2 regions of the Streptococcus sp. ST16 genome follow, and region 2 is predicted to be linked to the other one. Evidence: predicted binding sites of a transcription regulator. Region 2 holds the regulator's gene; the other holds the start of a gene.
The links. Region 2 encodes CtsR, which represses protease genes until heat stress. Its sites were predicted from a motif close to TTGGTCAAAAAAGGTCAAANA; they were not measured.

Region 1: a site for CtsR is predicted at 3,641-3,661, ahead of clpP (ATP-dependent Clp protease proteolytic subunit ClpP). Genes of this name have one in related genera too.

What each region holds. Positions count from the first base shown of each region.
Region 1 is NZ_JBJUSE010000004.1:139,125-144,644, forward strand. Features, by position in the region: gene ACIY14_RS04455 (branched-chain amino acid ABC transporter permease) at 1-351, opposite strand, end outside; gene ACIY14_RS04460 (branched-chain amino acid ABC transporter permease) at 355-1,284, opposite strand; gene ACIY14_RS04465 (ABC transporter substrate-binding protein) at 1,375-2,556, opposite strand; gene ACIY14_RS04470 (YlbG family protein) at 2,640-2,909, opposite strand; gene clpP (ATP-dependent Clp protease proteolytic subunit ClpP) at 2,985-3,575, opposite strand; gene upp (uracil phosphoribosyltransferase) at 3,749-4,378, opposite strand; gene ACIY14_RS04485 (deoxycytidylate deaminase) at 4,467-4,934, opposite strand; gene ACIY14_RS04490 (TetR/AcrR family transcriptional regulator) at 4,953-5,510, opposite strand.
Region 2 is NZ_JBJUSE010000007.1:30,805-44,371, reverse strand. Features, by position in the region: gene bgrS (sensor histidine kinase BgrS) at 1-978, opposite strand, end outside; gene bgrR (response regulator transcription factor BgrR) at 975-1,628, opposite strand; gene ACIY14_RS05875 (ATP-dependent Clp protease ATP-binding subunit) at 1,885-4,317, opposite strand; gene ACIY14_RS05870 (CtsR family transcriptional regulator) at 4,319-4,777, opposite strand; gene ACIY14_RS05865 (ABC transporter ATP-binding protein) at 4,896-5,624, opposite strand; gene ACIY14_RS05860 (ABC transporter substrate-binding protein) at 5,624-6,631, opposite strand; gene ACIY14_RS05855 (ABC transporter permease) at 6,667-7,425, opposite strand; gene ACIY14_RS05850 (MTH1187 family thiamine-binding protein) at 7,388-7,678, opposite strand; TPP riboswitch at 7,751-7,853, opposite strand; gene polA (DNA polymerase I) at 7,957-10,590, opposite strand; gene ACIY14_RS05840 (CHAP domain-containing protein) at 10,675-11,784, opposite strand; gene ACIY14_RS05835 (Veg family protein) at 11,875-12,150, opposite strand; gene dnaB (replicative DNA helicase) at 12,152-13,504, opposite strand; gene rplI (50S ribosomal protein L9) at 13,548-13,567, opposite strand, start outside.

The DNA.
Region 1 (5,520 bases), on a different contig from region 2:
CCCTTTTAAACGAAGAGTTGGCAAACCAAAGATAATGGCAACAATAGCTGCTAGAATCACACCTACTACAATAGATAAGTAAAAACTATCATAGGTCGGAGTTTTGGTTGTCATGATTGCAGTGGCGTAAGCACCGATAGCCATAAAACCAGCTTGTCCAAGGGTGAACTGTCCTGTAAATCCAAGAACAAGGTTGGTTCCTAATCCCATGAGAACAGCGATTCCAATACCAATCAAAATGCGAACATAATACATGTTCATTAGACCTATTACTTCAGCTAGCTTTAAAAGGGCAAAGAGAGCCACGATTAGCGCAAGCCAAATTAAATTTACTTTTAAATTTTTCTTCATCGCTTACACCTTTTCTTTCACATTTTTGCCAAGGATACCGGCTGGACGGATCAAGAGAATCAAAATCAATACAATATAAACAATGGCATCACGGAAGTTTGAAAAACCAAGGGCAACTGTTATGGTTTCGACTCCACCAATCAAGAATCCTCCCAAGGTTGCACCTGGAATAATTCCAATACCACCTAAAACGGCCGCGACAAAGGCTTTGATACCTGGAACCATCCCCATCAAGGGCTCGATAGATGGTTGAGAAAGTGGAATCAAGACACCTGCAGCACCTGCAAGAGCTGAGCCCAAAGCAAAGGTAAAGCTAATAGTTGAGTTTACATTAACCCCCATCAATTGGGCAGCATCGCTATCCACTGAAACAGCACGCATGGCTTTTCCCATTTTTGTGTGTTTCACGACATATTGGAGGACAAACATCAGAACGATTGCAACGATAAAAATGATAAACTCTGCATTAGTGATAAAATCAAAGGTCATTGAACCAATTTGTAGAGGTTTAACCACAAGGGCTTCTTCGGGATAAGAACGTGGTTGCGCTCCAAAGAGGAAGACCATTCCATATTGCAAGAAGAATGATACACCAATCGCTGTGATCAAGGCCGAAATTCTTGAAGCATTTCGAATCGGACGATAGGCTAAAAATTCAATCAACATTCCAACTGTCGCAGTCACAACCATCGTTACCGCGATAATTACCAAGAGAGCGATATAAAAACGCCATTCTGCTGATGGAATAAAGGTTAAATAAGGAGCAATATTGAAATTGTTAAAGAGGAAATACCCCATGAAAGCTCCTAGCATGAAGATATCCCCATGCGCAAAGTTAATTAATTTAATAATCCCGTAAACCATGGTATATCCTAAAGCAAGGAGAGCAAAGATGCTCCCCGATACCAAGGCGTTTACAAGCTGATGTAAAATCTGATTTGACATATACTACCAAACTTTCTATAATTTCTAGTCATTCTCTTATATCAATGAAGAGGATGAATAATAGAATCTCCCTCGAATCTAGTCTTTCACCTCAACTGGTGTAGCAGAGTCCTCTGCACCATTTTCAAGACGAACCATTAGGGCTGACTTGATTGGATTGTGTTGCCCATCAATGGACATTACACCGGTGACCCCTTCAAAGTTTTTCAAATTCCCAAGATTTTTGGCAACCTCTGTAGAATCTGAAGCTCCCTTTGAAGCCTCTGCTACCATGTAAACTGAATCATAGGCAAGGGCTGCAAACATATTAGGAACATCATTGTATTCTTTCTTATAGTTCTCGATAAAGGCTGCAGCCTTATCATTTAAGTTCACTTTTGATGAGTATCCTGATACAAAGTAAACATCTGTCGCATTTTTCTTATCAGACAATTTCACGAATGTTTCATCACTAAAGCCATCCGGCCCGAGAATTGGTTTATTGATGCCCATCTCACGCGCTTGCTTTGTAATGATACCTGTCTCCGTATAGTAACCAGGCATAACAATGGCATCGAAGTCCAAGTCTTTGAAACGAGTCAAGGCTGCTTTGTAGTCTTTATCTCCTGCGATAAAGGTAGATTCAGCAACGATTTCCCCTTTGTATTTGCGTTTGAATTCTGCAGCGATACCTTGTGCATAGTCTGAAGAGTTATCATAATAGAGGACAACCTTCTTCGCATTCATATTTTCAGCTGCAAACTGAGCCAAGACTTGACCTTGGAAGCTATCTTTAAATGTTGTTCTAAAGACAAACTCTTTCGTCGAACCATCTTTATTGACTGTCAAGTCATCTTGTGTTCCAGAAGGTGTTAAAAGAGGAACACCTGTTTTTTGAGATTCTAGACTAGAAGCTGCGGTTGCACCTGAAGTCGCTGGTCCAATAATGGTAGTCACTTGACTTTGAACAGCAAGGTTTGTAGCTGTAGTGGAAGCTTCAGCAATTTCAGATTTGTTATCCTTGGCAACTAGTTCAATCATCTTGCCATCAACACCGCCATTGGCATTGATTTCCTTAACGGCAAGCTTAATTCCATTGTACTCAGCAGTACCATAAGCTGCTACTGCCCCTGAAAGCTCCATGTTAACACCAATTTTGATGGTCTCTTCTCCTATTTTGTTTCCTTTGGCATTGGCAGTAACATCAGGCGACTGGCCACAAGCTGCCAAGCTCATCAGGCAGAACAAAGAAAAAGCCCCTAGAGCAAGTTTTTTTATCATAATCGTCTCCTTATTGCGAATAATGTAATACCTACTAATATACAGAATTATCTGAAAATTGTCAACATAAAAAACGCATTCTATTAAATGATTGCGTTTTCTTCGTTACGATAGAGATTGCCAACAAAGGGTGTCTCTAACTCTTGAATATGGCAACGTCTAATTTTCTTGATAAATCTTTCCTTACCTAATCTCTCAACTAAGTCATCTAACTCCTCAGTTGGAACATAGAGTTGCAAGTAACGGTGTTTTTTTGAATGGTAGTAGATATCACCGTATTCCTGAATTTTTTTTGCATCCCGATTATAATAAAGATAGATGATTAGCCCTGAGCGATTGACCTTTTCAAACATGATAAATCCTCTTTCTAAGAAATCTTTTCCTAATTATATCAAAAAAAGCAAACTCCGTCGAGTTTGCTTTTTTGGTTAGCTTAACGAATTGTTGGTCATGATTTCATCAATGAAGCCATACTCAAGTGTTTCTTGAGCGCTCATCCAGTAATCACGTTCTGCATCTGCATGAATTTGCTCAACTGATTTACCAGAGTTATCTGCAAGGATTTGCTCCAAAGTCTTACGAGTTTTAAGTAAGTGCTCTGCAGCGATTGCCATATCGGTTTGTTGGGTACCACCACCTGTACCACCCATTGGTTGGTGAATCATGTACTCTGCATTTGGAAGCATGAAACGTTTGCCTTTTGCTCCACTTGATGCGATGACAGTCCCCATGGATGCAGCCATTCCCATAACGATTGTTTGGACATCTGCCTTGATAAAGTTCATGGTATCAACGATTGCCAAACCAGCTGAAACAGATCCTCCAGGTGTGTTGACATAAAGGTAAATATCTTTTGTGCTGTCTTGGGCATCCAAGAAAAGTAATTGTGCGATAACCGAGTTGGCCATGTTGTCTTCAACTGGACCTGTTAGCATGATGATGCGGTCTTTCAGAAGACGAGAGTAAATGTCATAGGAACGTTCTCCACGGCTTGTTTGTTCAATAACTACAGGAATCATTCATTTCTCCTTTTAATGTTGAATTTTCTTAGTCTTACGACTCAATACAGAACTATTATATCTTTTTGGTCAAAAAAGGTCAAATTTTTGCTCTATTCTCTAAACAGAAACAAAAACTCAACCTCCTTTCAAGTCAAAAACGAACTTCTAGTTTCACTATTTACTTTGGGATTTTATTTAGTACCGAACAAGCGGTCTCCAGCATCTCCAAGACCTGGAACGATATAACCGTGTTCGTTCAAGCGTTCATCCAAGGCTGCTGTAAAGATTTCTACATCTGGGTGCGCTTCTTGAAGAGCTTTCACACCTTCTGGAGCAGATACTAGGCAGACAAACTTGATATTTGAAGCGCCACGTTTTTTAAGGGAATCTACTGCCAAGATTGCTGAGCCACCTGTTGCCAACATTGGATCAACGACAAAGATTTGACGTTGGTCAATATCCTCAGGCAATTTCACCAAGTATTCAACTGGTTGAAGGGTTTCTTCATCACGGTACATACCGATGTGTCCAACTTTTGCTGCTGGAACCAGATTCAAGAGACCATCTACCATCCCGATACCTGCACGCAAAATTGGGACAATCGCCAATTTTTTACCAGCCAATTGTTTTTGAACGGTCTTTGTGATAGGTGTTTCAATTTCAACGTCTTCAAGTGGAAGATCACGAAGTACTTCATATCCCATCAACATTGCAATCTCATCTACTAGCTCACGAAAAGCTTTTGTAGAAGTGTCTGTACGACGCAAGATTGACAATTTGTGTTGAATGAGTGGATGATTAATGACTTCAATTTTTCCCATTTTCTGAGTTCCTTCTTTCAATTTATTCTTCTTATTATATCAAAAAACGGTTTAAAAAGCTTTCTAAACCATTTATTTTTATTAATTTTTAAATCAAATCTGCCTCTTGGAGAGCTGTCTGAACAGTCTCTAATGGTAAATGTGTTAATTCAGTGCCTTTTTCGTGATAAAGGTACTGGGCATAGTCATCCATTCGGTACTGGTTGATGTAAACCACGCGCTTGCAACCAACTTGTAGCAGTTGTTTGGTGCAGTTCAGACACGGGAAATGGGTCACATAGGCTGTAAATCCTCTTGGAACCCCTCGTTCAGCCCCTTGCAAGATGGCGTTGACCTCCGCGTGAAGGGTTCGAACACAGTGTCCTTCAATGACCAAACATTCGTTGTCAATACAGTGCTCCGTTCCTGATACGGAACCATTGTAGCCTGTTGAAATGACCTTATTATCCTTGACTAGTACAGCTCCCACCTTGGCACGTTTACAGGTCGAACGATTAGCAATCAGTAAAGCCTGGGCTGCAAAGTACTCATCCCAAGCCAGTCTTTTTTCTGTCATAAGTCTTCTCCTTATCCCCTATTTTTTGAAAAATGGCAAGCGTAAATCGGCAATCTTTTCAGCTGGAATCTTCATGCCATCCTTGATCCATTTGAGCAGAACCGATACGATGGCAGAGCTCCAAAAGGAATGAAGGTAGCTGCTGACACCTTTTGACTTTCCATGGTATTTTTCCAGAAATTCCTGCATAGCTTGGACAAAAATCTTTTCCAAGTGGTAGTCCAGAGCGAGTTGGATAACCTTGGCTTCTTTCTTGGCTGCTCGGAAAAGGTGTACCCAGACTAGATAAAGGTCTGTTTTGACATCGTAGTGGCTCAACTGTCCCATAATGTTATGGACACTGCGTTTAAAGACACTTTCCAAAATCTCTTCTTTGGAGTCATAGTTACGATAGAAGGCGGCACGAGAGACGCCCGCACGTTTAACCAGCTCCGAAATGCTAATCTTGGCCATGTCCTTTTTCTCCAGTAGTTGCAAAAGAGCAGTCTCAATCGCTTCTCTGGTTAAAAAATTGGATTCTTGATTTGATTTTCTGAGATTCTCAAGAGATTTTTCAGATATTTTACGTTCAGACATAACAATTTCT
Region 2 (13,567 bases):
TCCTCTTGAGCGTGCTAATTCCTGATAGCGAGATAAAATATCCGTCAAAATAGTCTGGACTATCAAGGTCTCGCTACACTCTGTCCACTCTTGGAACTTAGAGGACTCCAAAACTTCTTCGAGCAAGTGGCTCATTTGATCAATTTGATCGATACTCTTTGCTATATACTTAGGGTGGTCTTTATAATCCCCAATATTGTACTGCATATTCTCTAGAATAATTCGAAGACTGGCTAAAGGAGTTTTCAACTCATGTGACGCTCCACGAACAAAAGAAACTTTCTGCTTTTGCAACCTGATAATCCGTTCATTTCTTCTTTCAGATTCATCAATGACTGTCAGCAAGTTTTCATACACATCATTGATTTGCTTTCCAACTTCCCCAACTTCATCCTTTCGCGTTTCATCAAAGTGAATATCATGATCCAACTCCTGCATCTTACCTGTAACTTTTGAGATATAAAAGAGAGGCTCCAATAAACGTTTCGTATAGAAGTAGGAAAAGAGAAAGGCAAATACAAGCGTTGCTAAAAAGGTATACGGGAGATAGAGAAGCATAATCCGTGTTGCCTCTTTATAAATATCCACACCTTGAATAAATTGAATGATTACCTTTTTACCATCAGCTGTCGTAATCTGACGGTCAATCGTTACGATATAGTTAGTGGGACTGCCTTCCTTTATTTCCAAGTCGTGCACAAGGGAAATTCTCTTATCCAGTACGTCATCTTTCAAATGGGCAGAGATGCGAAGAGATTTCGAATAGGACTCCAGCAAACTAGGCAGTTCATGAAAATTTTTGCCTTCTAAGTACTTGCTCATAATAGTAGCACTCTCATTAAACTTCTCACCCTCTTGCTGAATGTAATAAAAAGGAAAGGTCAGATAGATGGCAATGTGGATGACCAAAGCAATTGCACCTAAAAGCGAAAAACTTCTTAAAAATGATTTGGTTAATAATTTGGGGTTTTTTATCATAAGCTAATTTTATATCCGGCATTTTTCACTGTTACAATACAATCCAGATCCAACTTCTTACGAAGATTTCGAATGTAAACATCAACTACTCTATCAAGAGGCAAATCTGCAAAATCATTTGAGATAGACTCGAGTATCTGCTCTCTACTCAAGACCTGGTTCTTATGTTGGATTAAACATTTTAAAACCAACAATTCTTTCGGCTTAATTGCAACCTCCTCGTTCTTGACTCGAGCTTGGTAGGATGTGAAATCCACTGTCACATCTTGATAATGCCAAATATCCTCCACAACATAGTAACGCCTAAGCAAGGCTTGAATCCGTTTGACTAGGAGCACCAGTGAAAATGGTTTCGTCACATGATCATCAGCATAAAGGTCAAATACCTGCATCTGAGTTTCCTCATCTCCGAGCGCACTTAAGACGATTACAGGAATATCATGATTTCCATTAATTCCTTTTAACACCTCAAATCCACTCCGCTTCGGTAACATCAGATCCAAGACCATCAGATGAATAGGGAACTCATGAAATTTCTCCAAAGCCTCCTGTCCATCCTTTGCTAGAATGACATGATAGCCTTCTTCTCTCAAAAAAGCAGCTACTCCCTCTCTAATCATATCCTCATCATCTACAACTAAAATGTTCATCTATTTCCCTTCTTAACCTATCTAAAATTCACTCTTTGGCTAGGTTTACATTATTTTCATTTCATACGCAAAAAAAGAAACAGGGCTCTATTGAAATGGTGGAAATTTCAGGAAACTCTGCTCTTTTTCATTCTATACAAATCTTAATATCTATTTATTCTTATTATAACCAATATTTACATATTGTCAACTTATTTCCTTTAGTTTTATAAAAATAAATACAAAAAGAATCAGGATCACTCCTGATTCTCCATTTTTAAGCAATATCAAATTTTAATTGACCTGCTTTGACACCAATCTTGAGAGTCTTGCCTGCCACTAATTCTCCCTTAAGAAGAAGTTCTGCCAACTTGTCTTCCACTTCGGTTTGCAGTGTTCTGCGAAGTGGACGGGCTCCCATTTCTGGATCATAACCTTGGCTTGCTAGTAACTTCAACGCTGAAGCTTGCAGTTTCAAGTCGATGCCTTTCTCTGCTAGGCTGGCAATCAATGGTTTCACCATGATCTTGACAATTTCCTGCATGTGTTCGCTGTCCAAACTATGGAAGACCACCTTCTCATCAATACGGTTGATAAACTCAGGTCGATAAGCTTTTTTCAACTCTTCGAAGATTCGTTTTTCCATATTTTCCTGATCAAAACGAATGTCCTTGGCCCCAAAACCGACAGTCTTGTCATCACGAAGGGCTGTCGCACCAAGATTTGACGTCATGATGATAATGGTATTTGAAAAGTCAACCTTGCGACCCTTGCTATCTGTCAAGATACCGTCGTCCAAGACTTGCAAGAGGACATTAAAGATATCTGGGTGGGCCTTCTCTACCTCGTCAAAGAGAAGCACTGAGTAAGGTTTATTGCGGACCTTCTCTGTCAATTCCCCACCTTCTTCGTAGCCCACATAGCCCGGAGGAGCTCCATTAAGACGGCTGGCTGCAAATTTCTCCATATACTCACTCATATCAAAGCGGATAAGGGCTGATTCGTCATCAAAGAGAACTTCTGCCAAAGCCTTTGCCAATTCGGTCTTCCCGACACCCGTCGGTCCTAGGAACATAAAGGAACCAATCGGACGCTTGTGGCTGCGAATTCCTGATTGGTTGCGGCGAATAGCTCGGCTAATACTTGAAACAGCTTGATCTTGGCCGATGACACGTTTGTGTAGTTCAGCTTCGAGGTTAAGGTATTTCTTAGCATCTGTTTGCGTCAGCTTTTGGACTGGGATCCCTGACAAGCGGCTCAAGGTAGTCAAGATCTCAGTCTCTGTCACCAAGTCCTTATAAACTGGCAATTTTTGTTCTTTTGCGATTAGCTGACCTGCTTGTTTCCACTTGCCATCCATCAAGGCCTTGTCAGCTGGACTCAAGTCGGATTCGTCCATTCTCACATGTTTGGATTTGTTTTGCACTGTTGCTGCCGCCTCATCCAAGAGGTCGATAGCAGAGTCTGGCAAGTGACGACTAGTCAAGTAACGATGCGCCATCTTAACGGCTGTTTCGACAGCTTCATCTGTGATTTGCACACGGTGGTGTTTCTCATAGGTAGCCTTCAAACCTTGCAAAATAGTCATGCTGTCAGCTAAACTTGGCTCTTCAATCGTCACTTTTGCAAAACGACGAGAAAGGGCAGCATCTTTTTCGATGTGTTTTTGGTATTCTTCCTGAGTGGTTGCACCAACCGTTCTCAACGTTCCACGTGCCAAGGCTGGCTTCAAAATATTGGCCGCATCCAGAGTCGAATCAATACCGCTACCAGAACCCATGATGGTGTGGAGTTCATCGATAAAGAGGATCACTTTGCCATCTTCCTCGATATCCTTGATGATGTTGTTCATACGCTCTTCAAAGTCACCACGGAAACGTGTCCCTGCAACGACATTCATCAAATCAAGCTCTAGAACACGCATCTTTGCCATTTCCGCAGGTACATCCCCACTAGCAATACGCTGAGCAAGTCCAAGTGCTAAAGCTGTTTTCCCGACACCAGCATCTCCAACCAAGACAGGATTGTTCTTGGTTTTACGGCTCAAGATTTGAATCATACGTGAGATTTCCTTGTCTCGACCGATAACTGGCTCTAACTTGCCAGAACGCGCTTGCTCCGTCAGGTCATGCGTGTAGTCCTCTAGACCGCCACTTTGAGCTTGAGGCATGCCCATCATATTGGCCATGGAATTTTGCTTGTCAGTTACTGTGCGATGACGTTGACGCAAAGCCTTAAGGTCTTCACGAGTCCACCCTGCACGCTCTTCTAGATTGCGACGAAGAGCAGCAATTCTGACCTGATCTTTCTGGTCTTCATAAGAAAAGCCTGCTCTCTCCAAGATGCGAGTTGCCAAGGCATTACCATCATGTAAAATCGCATAGAGGACATGCTCTGTCCCTAGCACCTTTGCATGGACCACTGAGGCCACATACTCTGCTTCTGCAAAGAGAACCTCTAAACGATGGGAAAAGGGCAATTCCGTAATGGTTTCGTCTTGGCTATAGTCCGTTTCAGTTAGTTCTAAAGCAACCTCTTCTAAACGGTCCATTTCATAAGGATAATCATTTAGAGTTGCACCTGCCACACTGTAACTGTGATTGGACATGGCAATCAATAAATGCCAAGACTCTAGATAACGAGCTCCAAAATGGCCCGCAACCATGTAGGCACTTTCGATACATTCATTCAATGCTTTTGAATAGTTCATCTTACTTCTCTTTTCTATCTACCTCTTGTAATAGCTGTCGGAGCATATTGGCACGGACAACTGAGGATTCTTCCCCTAGGACACGATCTGTTGCTACAGAAGTCAGCAAGGTCATTTCCTGCTTGGTCATCAAGCCCTGCTCCACCAAAAGCTGGAGAATATCCTCATAGATCTCCTGACTAACTCGTTCACCAATCGAGTAAAGCAAATCGCGGAGCATCTCATGATGACTGGAAAACTCAATCCGCCCTATGCGAATGTAGCCTCCACCACCACGCTTGCTCTCAACCAAGTAACCTCTGCTTTCAGTAAAACGTGTCTTGATGACATAGTTGATCTGACTTGGCACAACCTGAAAGGTATCCGCCAACTGACTCCGCTGCAATTCCACGATACCAGACTGGTCTAAAATCGCCTTGATATAGGCTTCGATATGATCTGATGTATTTTTAAATCTCATAGTAAATCAAACTCCTTCTTTGAACCTTGACTATCTTTGACTATTATACCGAAATTTTCTCATTTTTAAAAGAAAAAGGGCGCTGATAAAGGATAATCTTCACCAACTCCCTATTTTTCTACTTATCTAATCCCAATTCTGCTAATATTTGTCGTTTGTAGGCAATTTTTTGGACGTCCTTGTCCTCGTCTTCAGACCAATCTAGTTTAATTTCTGAAACAATCTGCCCAGGGCGATTGTTCAAAATATAGATGCGGTCGCTGAGATTGAGGGCCTCCTCAATACTATGTGTGATGATCAAGGTCGTCAACTGCAACTGCTTATGAATCTCAAGGTACCAAGAGTGGAGTTCCATCTTTGTCATCTCATCCAAAGCGCTAAAAGCCTCGTCAAGAAGAAAGAGCTTGTGCCCAAAAAGATGGGTCCGGAGCAGGGCTACACGCTGACGCATCCCGCCACTGAGTTCATGAGGATACTTGTCCCGTACAGCTGTCAACTGGAAAGTCGCAAGAATTTCTTCCGCTCGGGAAATAGCTTCGGCCTTATCAACCTTTTGAATCAAGAGGGGCAAAATGATATTACCAAGCACCGTCTTGTGCTCCAAGAGGAGATCCTTTTGCAACATATAACTCACGCGCCCCTTGGGATTTTCCTCTCCGTCAAGGACAATTCTACCTGACTGGACTTCTAAAATCCCAGCGATTAGGTTAAAGAGGGTGGTCTTTCCAACACCACTAGGTCCCAGGATAGAAACTACTTCACCTGAAGTCACCTGCAGGTTGATATCCTCTAAAATCTTTTCATCGCCATAGGCATAGCTTACGTGTTCGAGTCTAATTTCTGTCATTATTTTACAAATTCGTTAGTGAAGCCTTTGTCTGTCAAGTCTTCTTTAAGGATACCATTTTCTTTATCCCATTTGTAGAAGGCATTCCAGCGAGCTGCGTCAAATTGTCCCCATTTTTCCTTGTCGCTTGCGTATTCTTTTGACAAGTATTTTTGCGATTCGATGACAAAGTCACGTTTTTCCTTAAGTTCAGGGGCATTCTTGATAAGAATATCCGCAGCTTCTTCTGGATGTTCCATAGCATATTGGTAGCCTTTTTTGATGGCTTGGATAACTTTACGAGCTTCTTCTTTGTTGTCTTTGAGATAGTCGTTGTTTGCAATGATAACTGGTGAGTAGTAGTCAAATTCCTTGACATAGTCTTTCAAGTACATGAAGTTGGCATCTACACCTTGAGATTTGGCAAGGATACCATCCCAACCGTAGTAAATCCAAGCAGTGTCAAAAACGCCATTGGCAATTGGTGTGATGGAGTTTGAGTCGTTGTTTGGTACTTTTTCGACCTTCTCAAAGTCTCCACCTTGCGATTCTACCAAGGTTTTCAACATAGCCAGTTCCGTTGGGTCATTCCAAGTACCGTATTTCTTACCAACCAAGTCCTTTGGACTAGTTACATTGTCAGATTTACGTGAGATGATACCTGATGTATTGTGCTCAACGATAGCGGCAACGGCAGTAATCCCTGCGCCTTTTTCCAATTTCTTAGCCATGTAGTCTTGGAAATAGATAGCAAATGGTGCCTTGCCATTGATTACCAAGTCAGATGAGCTTTCTTCTGGTGGCAATTTCAAATCAACATCCACTCCAGCTTCTTTGAAATAACCTTTTTCCTTGGCAACATAAAGCCCTGTGTGGTTAGTATTTGGCGTCCAGTCTAGGATAAAGTCAATCTTCTTAACTTCTGCTTCTTTGTTGTCCTTAGAAGCAGTCCCTTGACCACAAGCCACCAGCACGACAGCCACAAAAGCTGTTACAAGCGTTAAAAACACTTTCCATGTTTTCTTCATTTTATTTCCTCTTTTCTTTTTACAAAATGCTTCTTTTAAGTACGTTTCCATTTAATCACATATTTTTCACTAATATCGACCAACTTCATACCGAGAAGGCTGATAATCGACACCAGAATAATAATGGCAAACATGGTATCATACTGAAACAGTTTTTTAGACTGAATCATATAAACACCAAGTCCTTCAAAACCTCCCAACCACTCAGACACCACAGTTGTGATAAAGGCGTAGGAGACACTGACTCTCAGACCTGCATAAAAGTAAGGCAGGCTGACTGGGATTTTAAAATGCCAAAGGATTTGCCAAGGCTTGGCCCGCATCAGACTAAACAAGGTCAGCATATCCTTGTCACAATGCCTAAATCCATCCAAAATACTAACGATGATAGGGAAGGTTGTCGTCAGGATTATCAAGACAATCTTGGGTAAAATCCCATAGCCCAGCCACAAGACCAGGATAGGCGCTATGGCAATGGTCGGAATGGTCTGAACAACCACCATCATAGGGTAGATAAGATCATTGAGCCAAGTCAAACTGTCCATGAGCACCGCCATGAGACAGGCAATCAAGACACCTAAAACTAGACCTAGCAAAGCCACTCTCAAGGTCGCCCAGCTATGGTACCAGAGAAATTCTCTGTCACGAATAAAGGACTGGAGGATCTCAAGAGGAGTTGGCAGGATAAACTTGGGTAAAAGTTTGAATACTCCTGCTAACTGCCAGATTGACAAGACTCCTAGAAAACCCAACAGACTAATGTGTCGTCTCAGTATACTTTTCAAGTTTGTCATCGATGCCTAAAATCTCTCCTATATTTATTTTGACATTGGCAAAGACATTATCTGCCTCCTGCCCGGCCACTTCAAGCGCTTCTTTGAGAATGCGCATGAGCTCATCCAACTCCCCTTCCAAGACCGTTTCAAATGGTGTCACCACCATGGTCACGGACTGAGCTTGCAGATAAGCAATCACTTGATCGATAATAGCAATTCGATCAATCCCCTGTGATAGGGGCAAGACTTGCAAGGCAATGCTTGCTTTCATAAAAACCTCCTCTTCTCAGTTTTTCTTTTTGACAAAAAGAAAAACCTTTACCATATATGGAAAAGGTGCAGAATTCGGCTAAGTATCGTTCCCTACGCTGGCATTACCCAGATCAGGTGCGGTCGAAGTTTAACACTTCCTCTCAGACTGTACACAGACTCCCATATCTTATATGGACATATAGTAACGCAAATACAAGGAAAAGTCAAGGAAACTGCTTACAGAAAACCATGAAAAAGAGCTTGAAGGCAAATGCTTCAAACTCTTTCATAACTTTCTTATTTAGCCTCGTACCAGGTTGCCCCTTCATTTTCATCTGCAATGAGTGGAACACTGAGTTGGATGGCTTCTTCCATGGTTTGTTTCACTAGTACTTTAACAGCTGCTAGTTCTGATTTCGGAACTTCAAGGACGATTTCATCATGCACTTGCAAGAGCATCTTGGTCTGATAACCACCCTCAACTAGAGCTTTGTCTAGCTGGATCATAGCAATCTTGAGGATATCTGCTGCCGAACCCTGAATAGGGGAGTTAATGGCAGTTCGCTCTGCAAAACCACGAATATTAAAGTTGCGCGAATTGATATCTAGTAGCTCTCGACGACGTTTGAAGAGGGTCTCTACATATCCCTTATCACGCGCTTCACGTACCACTTCTTCCATATAGTTTTTAATCCCAGGAAAACGCTCAAAGTAGGTATCAATGTAGGCTTTGGCCTTCTTACGACTAATACCAAGATTGTTCGCCAAACCAAAATCTGAAATCCCGTAAACCACTCCAAAGTTGACAGCCTTGGCATTGCGACGGTCGTTTGGCGTCACATCCTCAGGACGTTCAATTCCAAAGACACGCATAGCTGTCGAAGTATGGATATCTGCTCCCTCTTGGAAGGCCTTGATTAAGTGCTCATCCTTAGAGATATGCGCCAAAACGCGCAACTCAATCTGTGAATAGTCCGAGCTGAGCAGCACGCTATCCTCCCACTCTGGCACAAAAGCCTTACGAATGAGGCGACCTTGTTCCAAGCGAACAGGGATATTTTGCAAGTTTGGATCTACACTAGACAAACGCCCAGTCTGAGTCAAATCCTGCACATAGCGCGTGTGGATCTTGCCATCATCTAAAATCCAATCCTGCAAGCCAACCACGTAGGTGGATTGAATCTTAGCAATCTGACGGTAGTCTAGAATTTTCTTAACAATTGACGCAATAGGAGCCAGACGCTCTAGCACATCCACGGCTGTCGAGTAACCTGTCTTGGTTTTCTTGGTGTATTCTAGAGGAAGACCGAGTTTTTCAAAAAGAAGGACGCCCAACTGCTTAGGCGAGTTGATATTAAACTCCTCACCAGCCAGTTCGTAAATCTCTTGAGTGAGTTGCTCAATGACGACCTCATTTTCAGCTTGCATCTCAAGTAGGGTTTCTTTTTTGACCTTGATACCAGCGATTTCCATCTTGGCAAGGACAAAAGCCAGAGGTTGCTCCATGTCATAGAGAAGGTCTAACTGTCCATGTTCACTGAGTTTTTCAAGTAAAACAGGCTCAGTCTCAACCAATACAGCAACCTTGCGAGCCAAATGCTCCAAGAATTTCTCTCTCTCAGGGATAGCTTTCTTGACCCCCTTGCCGTAGAAGGTCTCATCATCGACTATGTAAGTCTGACCATAAAGATTCGCAATGGTTGAAATTTCATTATTCTCGACAGTAGAGAGGAGGTATTTGGCCAAGCGACTATCAAAAGCAGGGGCCTGCAGGTTCAAGTCCAAACGATTTAAAAGAACCTTCGCTTTCTTAAAATCATACACTTTTAGAGGTGTTTTTTCTAGAAAATCCTTGAGAATCGGCTCCTGCAAGAGCTCAAGTTTGTCTGTAGCGTAAAGTTTGTCCCCACAGGACCAGGCAAAACCAACCAAGTCATCTGTATGGTAATTCTCACCAAAAAGTTCAAAGTGGAAGATGGAGTCTGCGCTCAGCATATCCTCCTTCACTTGGTCAACGATAGTGAAGTCTAAACTCTCAGGCGCATCCGTCGACGAAACATTTAAAGCTTGTTTAAGCTGTTTGAAGCCCATCTCATCGTAGAATTTTCCGAGATTTTCCACATCTGGGCCATTATAGACCAAATCATCTAGTCCAATCTCAATTGGTGCCTGAGTCTCAATGGTCGCCAAGGTTTTAGACAAAAAGGCTTGTTCCTTGTCATTGATGAGATTTTCCTTCATCTTAGAAGCCTTCATCCCATCGATATTTTCATAAATACCCTCTAACGAACCGTGTTCTAGCAAGAGCTTGATACCCGTCTTTTCACCGATTTTCGTGACACCAGGGATATTATCAGACTTATCCCCCATAAGAGCCTTAAGATCAATAAACTGAGCTGGTGTTAGTCCCATCTTTTCCATGAGATAAGCTGGTGTAAAGGCCTCAAACTCAGCCACACCTTTCTTGGAAATCTCAACCACTGTGTGTTCATCCGTCAACTGGATCAAGTCCTTGTCCCCGCTGACAATGGTCACATCGAAGGAATCTTTCTCAGCCAAGCGACCAAGAGTCCCGATGATGTCATCCGCCTCATACTGGGGCAACTCATAATGGCGAATCCCAAGATGGTCTAGTAATTCACGAATGAAGGGAAATTGCTCACGAAACTCATCTGGAGTTTTAGCACGGCCACCCTTGTAGTCTGCATACATCTCTGTTCGGAAAGTCGTCTTACCTGCATCAAAAGCTACCAAAACATGGCTGGGTTCAACTCGCTCCAAGACATGATTCAACATAAGTTGAAATCCGTAAATTGCATTGGTATGAAGGCCATTAGCATTTTTAAATCGATCCAGTTGCTGATAGAGCGCAAAAAAAGCTCGAAAGGCAACAGAAGAGCCATCAATTAATAATAATTTTTTCTTGTCCATACACCCATTATAAAGGAAAGCAAGGAAAAATACCATCGGAAAGAATAGGCAAATGGTAGTGAAGCCCTCTTTTTTATATTCTTTCTAGATTCTAGCTCCATTACTATCCACTCGATAGCCATCTACAGTAGTATTCACTGCTAAAGCCCCTGAAGCATTGACGTAATAAGACTTTCCTCCTACCTGGAACCACTGGCTAGACTTCATAGCCCCTGAACTCTCCAAATAATACCATGTTCCATTTTCCTTGAGCCATCCCGTCTGCATCTCCCCTGATGCCTTTAGATAGTACCAATGCGAACTATCCTTCACCCAACCTGTTGACATGGTTCCATTGTCTTTAAAGTGATACCAACTGCCATTTATTTTCTTCCAACCAGTTGCGAGTTTCCCATTCTCTCGGTAATACCAACTCCCTCCTTCTTTTTTCCAGCCCTTTTCTGTATTGCTTAGCTCTGCATACTGCACATATCTTCTAGAACCGCTATAAGACAAATAACCAAGCCACTTATAACCATCCTTTTCAAGAACCTGATCATAACTCACACTCTCACCAGCATAATAGTAGTCAATAACTTGTCCTGTACTTGATGGTTGGTCCATAATAGGCGATTTCCCCGTGAATACTATTGTCCCACTAGACAGAAGCTCTGAGCTACGAGCATTCTCACCCGCACTATGGCTAGTGGATAAATCCCTGAAATGAATAAAACCTGTCATCGAACTAGCCTTGACCTTTCGACGGTTATACTTTTCTCGAACTCCATAATTATACTCTTCTATCTCAATCGTATCCCCTGATACATTTGATACCCAGGCCACGTGCCCATAATAACCTTCTGTCGACCAAGCAATAGCCCCAACTTCTGGCTTAGTATCCACACGATAACCTTCACGACGAGCACGATGCCCCCATTCATTCGCATTTCCGTAGGCAGGAGGAATCTCAAAGCCATTTACACTACTCAAACGAAAGGCCGCAAAAGACGTACACTGGCGAGAATACATCCGCCACTGATCGATTTCAACACTACCATTTTTGTAGTGAAGCGGATAGTCATCTCCACGCGCTACACTGTCGGCCTGAACCGATTCCCCACCAAACAAAAAAGTACTCGTAACGAACAAAGTAGCCAGCCCTACACCCAACTGAGTATATCTACTCTTCTTAACTCCTGATTTAAAAAACGTCATTCATTCTCCTTAGTGATATAAATTTCTGAGGTTACCCTCGTTTATACTATTCGGGAGAAAAAGAAAAAAGTGAGCAAAGCTCACTTCATTTTAGGATTCTTGGTCTAGATAGCGAATCAAGTTCTTCTCTGTCAAGATATCTGAGTAGGTGAAGGATTCAACATAGACATTGGCTTGTTTGTCACCCTCAACATCCCCAAATTCAACGATAAATAGAGATGGATAAACCTCAATTAACTTACCCAATCTATTTTTTTGGCGCTTACGACCATTTTCCAAAGTCATTTCAACGACTTGTCCCTCATGCGCCTTGATCTCTTCTTTGATTTTTTTCATCTTGGCTACATCTGTAAATGCATCTGACATCTTATGCCTCCCTCTTTGAGATACTTGAAAATTTATTGTATTCTTTTTGGAAAATCAATTCCACCGTTCCACGAGCTCCACTACGGTTTTTCTCGATGATAACCTCTACCTTGTTATTTGGAATTCCTTCCTCTTCTTCACCCGCACGATCATAGTAGTCGTCACGGTATAGAAAGGCTACAATATCCGCATCCTGCTCAATGGAACCCGATTCACGAATATCAGACAAGACTGGTCTCTTATCTTGACGCTGTTCCACTCCACGAGATAACTGACTGAGAGCAATGACTGGAACCTTTAGCTCCTTAGCTAGAATTTTCAACTGACGAGAAATTTCAGAGACTTCTTGTTGACGATTCTCACGACCAGTCCCTGTGATAAGCTGTAGGTAGTCGATCAAAATCAAACCTAAATTACCTGTTTCTTGAGCCAGTTTACGTGAGCGCGAACGAATTTCCGTGATCCGAATTCCTGGTGTGTCATCGATATAGATACTCGCGTTGGCTAGGTTCCCTTGAGCAATGGTATATTTTTGCCACTCTTCATCAGTCAATTGACCCGTACGAATAGAATGAGACTCCACCAGACCTTCTGCTGCCAACATACGGTCTACTAGGCTTTCTGCACCCATTTCCAGTGAAAAGATGGCAACCGTCTTGTCCAACTTAGTACCGATGTTCTGCGCAATATTCAAGGCAAAGGCTGTCTTACCAACCGCTGGACGCGCCGCTAGGATAATCAACTCCTCCTCATGGAGACCTGTCGTCATATGGTCCAAATCACGATAACCTGTTGCAATACCTGTGATATCCGTTGTTTGTTGAGAGCGAACTTCTAGATTCCCAAAGTTGATATTCAGAATATCTCGGATATTCTTGAAACCACTACGATTGGCGTTTTCGCTAACATCAATGAGTCCCTTTTCAGCTTGAGCAATGATTTCATCTGCAGGCTTAGACGCTTCATAGGCCTGGTTGACAGACTCTGTCAACTTGGAAATCAAGCGACGTAGCATAGCCTTTTCTGCAACGATTTTAGCATAATACTCCGCATTAGCTGAAGTTGGCACAGAGTTGACAATTTCAACAAGATAGGACAAGCCACCAATATTTTGGAGATCACCTTGGCTATCCAAAATCGTCCGTACTGTCGTCGCATCAATCGCTTCTCCACGATCCGACAAGTCTATCATCGCTTGGAAAATCAACCGATGAGCATACTTAAAGAAGTCAAGAGAATCAATGTATTCTCGGACAAAAACGAGCTTACTCTCATCTATAAAAATAGCCCCCAGAACAGATTGTTCGGCCAAAATATCCTGAGGTTGAACTCGCAGTTCCTCTACTTCTGCCATCCGACTTTCCTTCCTTTTACAATCTTGTCAAGAAGTTGTAAACTTAACCTTCTTTTACACGAA